One region of the Janthinobacterium rivuli genome, then DNA from elsewhere that is predicted to be linked to it. Evidence: predicted binding sites of a transcription regulator. Region 1 holds the regulator's gene; the other holds the start of a gene.
The links. The regulator HrcA, encoded in region 1, represses chaperone genes, less so after heat shock. The targets are predictions, from matches to a motif close to TTAGCACTCNNNNNNNNNGAGTGCTAA.

Region 1 (2,200 bases):
CGACTGGCTGGCCACGCATGCGCCCAAGGTGGCGCAGCAGTTTTCCATCGAGGTGTTGCGCCAGCATCGCCTGGCCATGCTCAATGCGCAGCCGCATTTCCATGGCAACCTGATCGAGTTGCGCCGCGCGGGCCTGCTGGCCGCCTTCGAGGCGGCCGGCGAGGATCCCGCCCTGGTCGACGGCGCCATCGCGCAGTTCCTTGCGGCCCGTCATCGCGTCCAGCCATATGACGACGTCTTGCCGGGCCTGGCCTGGATGGGCCAGCGTATGCTGGTCGGCTCCATCTCGAATGGCAATGCGGACCTTGAAATTATCGGCCTGGCGCAGCATTTCAAGGTATCGATCGCCGCCAGCGACTTTGGCGTGGCCAAGCCCGACGCCAGCATCTTCCTGGCCGCTTGCGCCGCGCTGGACGTGGCGCCCCATGAAGCCGTGTATGTCGGCGACGATCTGTATTTCGATGTGACGGGAGCGCAGGGGGCGGGCATGCGTGCCGTGTGGATGAACCGCAAGGGCAGCGATGCCCACCTGGCCGCCGGCGTGCAGCCCGACGCCATCTGCGCCAACTTTAATGAATTGCTGTTGTGGTTGCAGGGGCAACTGGAAGATTGATCGCCGCAGGACGGGCGAACGTGCATAATAGGCGCTGTTGCTGCACGTTCGGCCGCTTTCGTTGCCGCTTGCTTAACAAAACACTTGCTTAAATAAAACACCATGCAACTCGATACACGTGCCCAAACACTGCTGAAAGCCCTGGTCGAGCGATATATCGCCGACGGCCTGCCGGTCGGTTCGCGCGCCTTGTCGAAAATTTCCGGCCTCGACCTGTCGCCGGCCACGATCCGCAACATCATGGCTGACTTGGAAGAGCTCGGTTATGTGTCCAGTCCGCACACCTCGGCCGGACGCATCCCCACGCCGCGCGGCTACCGCATCTTTGTCGACACCTTGCTGACGGTCCGGCACCTGGACGAGCACATGGTGGAGTCGCGCATGCGCCTGCAGACGCCGCAGCCGCAAAAAACCATCGCCAACGCGGCGCAGATGCTGTCGTCGCTGTCGCAGTTTGCCGGCGTCGTGCTCAGTCCGCGCCGCGAATCCGTGTTCCAGCAAATCGAATTCTTGCGCCTGTCCGAAAAACGCATCCTGCTCGTCATCGTCGCCCCCGGCGGCGACGTGCAGAACCGTTTATTGCTGACGGAAGCCGACTATACGCCGGCGCAACTGGTGCAATCGGCCAACTATATCAACCAGAATTATGGCGGCCTGTCCTTCGACGCCGTGCGCGTGCGCCTGCAGGGCGAGCTGCGCCAGCTGCGTGACGATATGGGCAGCCTGATGCAGGCGGCCGTGGAAGCGGGCAGCGAAGCGATGGCCGACCATAGCGACGACATGGTGATTTCCGGCGAGCGCAACTTGCTCAGCGTGAGCGATCTGTCCTCGAATATGCATTCGCTGCGCCAGATGTTCGACATGTTCGAGCAAAAAACGGGCTTGATGCAGCTGCTCGACGTGTCGAGCAAGGCGACGGGCGTGCAGATTTTCATCGGCGGCGAATCGAACCTGGTGCCGATGGATGAGATGAGCGTGGTGACGGCGCCGTATGAAGTCAACGGCAAGATCGTGGGAACGCTGGGAGTGATCGGGCCGACGCGCATGGCTTACGAACGCGTCATCCCGATTGTCGATATCACGGCCAAGTTGCTGTCAAGCGCGCTCAGCCATCATTGATCGTACTGCCTGACGCGCCAGCCGCTCCGTGGGACCGGCAAGCGTGGATCAGGCGGTTTTGTGCGGGCAAGCTGTCTTGGTGCAGTTGCCGTAGATGGCCAGGGCGTGTTCGGCGATCTTGAAGCCGCGCTCCTCGGCCACTTTTTGCTGGCGGATTTCGATTTCTTCGTCGAAGAATTCTTCGACCCGGCCACAGTCGAGGCACACCAGGTGGTCGTGGTGGGAGCCTTCGTTGAGTTCGAAAATCGCCTTGCCGGTTTCAAAATGGTTGCGGTTGAGCAAGCCAGCCTGTTCGAACTGCGTCAGGACGCGGTAGACAGTTGCCAAACCGACATCCATATTGTCGGCCAGCAGAATTTTATACACGTCTTCCGCGGTCAGGTGGCGTACCGGGCTACTCTGGAAGATATCGAGTATCTTCAGCCGTGGCAGGGTGGCTTTCAGGCCGCTTGCCTTGAGATCACTAGG
Region 2 (2,200 bases), 1.4 Mb from region 1:
ATGAATTGACGCGCCGGCCACGCGGCGCGCCGATTACTGCGTAAAATGGCTGTTTTGAAAATCAGGAAACAACCATGAAAAAAACCGACCTGGCCAAAAGCGATGCCAAGAAACTGATGGGAAAGATGAGTGTTCCCGGCGCCGGTGCATTCGGTAAGGAAGCGGTGGTCGTCGACCGCCGCGAGCAGCGCAAGCGCGATCAGGCCCTGGGCCTGGTGCCGTTCGCCGTCAAGCTGAACAGCGATCTGGTGTTGCAATTGCAGACCCTGGCCAAGGAGCGCGGCGCGGATCTGAATGAATTGGTTGCCGAAGTCCTCGTCAAGGGCCTGGCTGCAGCGTAAGGGCTGACAATGTTTATCTGTTGATAAATATCAGTGGTAAAACTAAAAGGCGCCTTGCGGCGCCTTTTGCATTGCGGCATTGCTTTCGATTACACCCAGGCGGCCAGCGCGCCCTTCATTTTTTTCAGCGCCGCCACTTCGATCTGGCGGATGCGCTCGGCCGATACGCCGAACTCTTCCGCCAGCGCGTGCAGGGTGGCGCCGGAGCCGTCGTCGTTGGCCAGCCAGCGCGCTTCGATGATGCGGCGCGAACGGGCGTCGAGCTTGCTCAAGGCCGTTTCCAGGCCTTCCGATTGCAAACGCGTCACTTGTTCCGCTTCCAGCACCTTGGTCGGCTCGCTTTGCTCCGACGACAGGTAGGCGATCGGCGAAAACTTGTCGTCCTCATCGTCGGTCGGCGATTCCAGCGCAATGTCGCGGCCGCTCAAGCGCGTTTCCATCTCGATCACTTCTTCGCGCTTCACGTCGAGCAGCTTGGCCAGCGCATCGATCTGCTTCGGCGTCATCGCATCGAGGCCCGTCTTGTGGCTGCGCAGGTTGAAGAACAGCTTGCGCTGCGCTTTCGTCGTCGCAACCTTGACCAGGCGCCAGTTTTTCAGGATGTATTCATGCATCTCGGCTTTCACCCAGTGCATGGCGTACGACACCAGGCGCACGCCCTGGTCCGGATCGAATCGTTTCACGGCTTTCATCAAGCCGATATTGCCTTCCTGAATCAGGTCGGCATGCGGCAAGCCATAGCCCAGGTAACCGCGGGCAATCGAGACCACCAGGCGCAGGTGCGACAGCACCAGTTCTTGCGCGGCGGCCAGGTCATTTTTTTCACGCAGGCGTGTCGCCAGCGAAATTTCTTCGTCGTGGGTCAACATGGGCAGGCGGTTCACGGCCGAAATATAGGCGTCGATATTGCCCAGATTGCCGGTGAAACCGAGGCCCAGCGCATTACTTTTGGTCGGAACCAATGCGGACGTTGCGGACATCATAGTCATGTTTTCTCCCTCGTAGTCTTGCTTTGTTCCAGTTGGCCACGTCACGCGACGTGGTCCGGTTGTCTGTTTGCGTATTCGGTCTTGCACTTTGCAGAGCGCGGCACCATCTTCATCTGGCGTCCATGGCGCTTCTGCCTTTGGTATGTCCCTATATTAGCACTCTCTGCTTGAGAGTGCCAATCAGCACATTTAATCGGCCTGATAGCCTAAATGCTATGGCGATTTAATGCTTGATATATATATGAACAGTGATTTGAACACGTAATCAGTCTACGGCCTCTGGCTGAAGCGAACCTTAAGAATACTTGCTAAATATCAAGATAACAGCAGATGGGGAGGGTGAGGCGCATGGCGGCACCGCAGGCGCCGCCATGGGAGGCAAGGTCAGTTCAGGCGCGCCAGATGGCGCTGCACGCAGAGGAAGGCGCCGATCAGGCCCAGGCCGGCGCTGACGGCCAGCAAGCCGGCCATCGGCAGCGGCGCCAGCGGCACCAGCTGGAATTCGGACGCGTACAGGCGCGCAAACTCGGCAATCGCGGTATTGAGCGGTTGCAAGGCCAGCGCCACGGCGCCCAGAGCCAGCGCACCGGCGCACAGGCCCAGCAGGGCACCCGTGTAATAGAAGGGGCGGTGGATGAAGGTGTCGGTGGCGCCGATCAGTTTCGAGATACTGATTTCATCGCGCTGCTGCATCACTTGCAAGCGGATGGTGTTGAAGACAACAGCGATCACGGCCACGCCCAAAGTAATGGCCAGCAGCAACAGCACCAGACGCAGCACGCCCAGCAGGGCCGCCAGACGCTTGACCCAGGCCGAATCGACTTGCGCCGATTCCACGCCGGGCAACTGGCGCAACTGTTCCGCCACGGC

Region 2: a site for HrcA is predicted at 1,484-1,510, ahead of rpoH (RNA polymerase sigma factor RpoH). Genes of this name have one in related genera too.

Annotation. Positions count from the first base shown of each region.
Region 1 covers NZ_CP121464.1:6,151,923-6,154,122, reverse strand. The annotation lists gene P9875_RS27915 (HAD family hydrolase) at 1-613, shown strand, start outside; gene hrcA (heat-inducible transcriptional repressor HrcA) at 716-1,732, shown strand; gene fur (ferric iron uptake transcriptional regulator) at 1,781-2,200, opposite strand, start outside.
Region 2 covers NZ_CP121464.1:1,229,281-1,231,480, forward strand. The annotation lists gene P9875_RS05595 (hypothetical protein) at 75-341, shown strand; gene rpoH (RNA polymerase sigma factor RpoH) at 431-1,324, opposite strand; gene ftsX (permease-like cell division protein FtsX) at 1,715-2,200, opposite strand, start outside.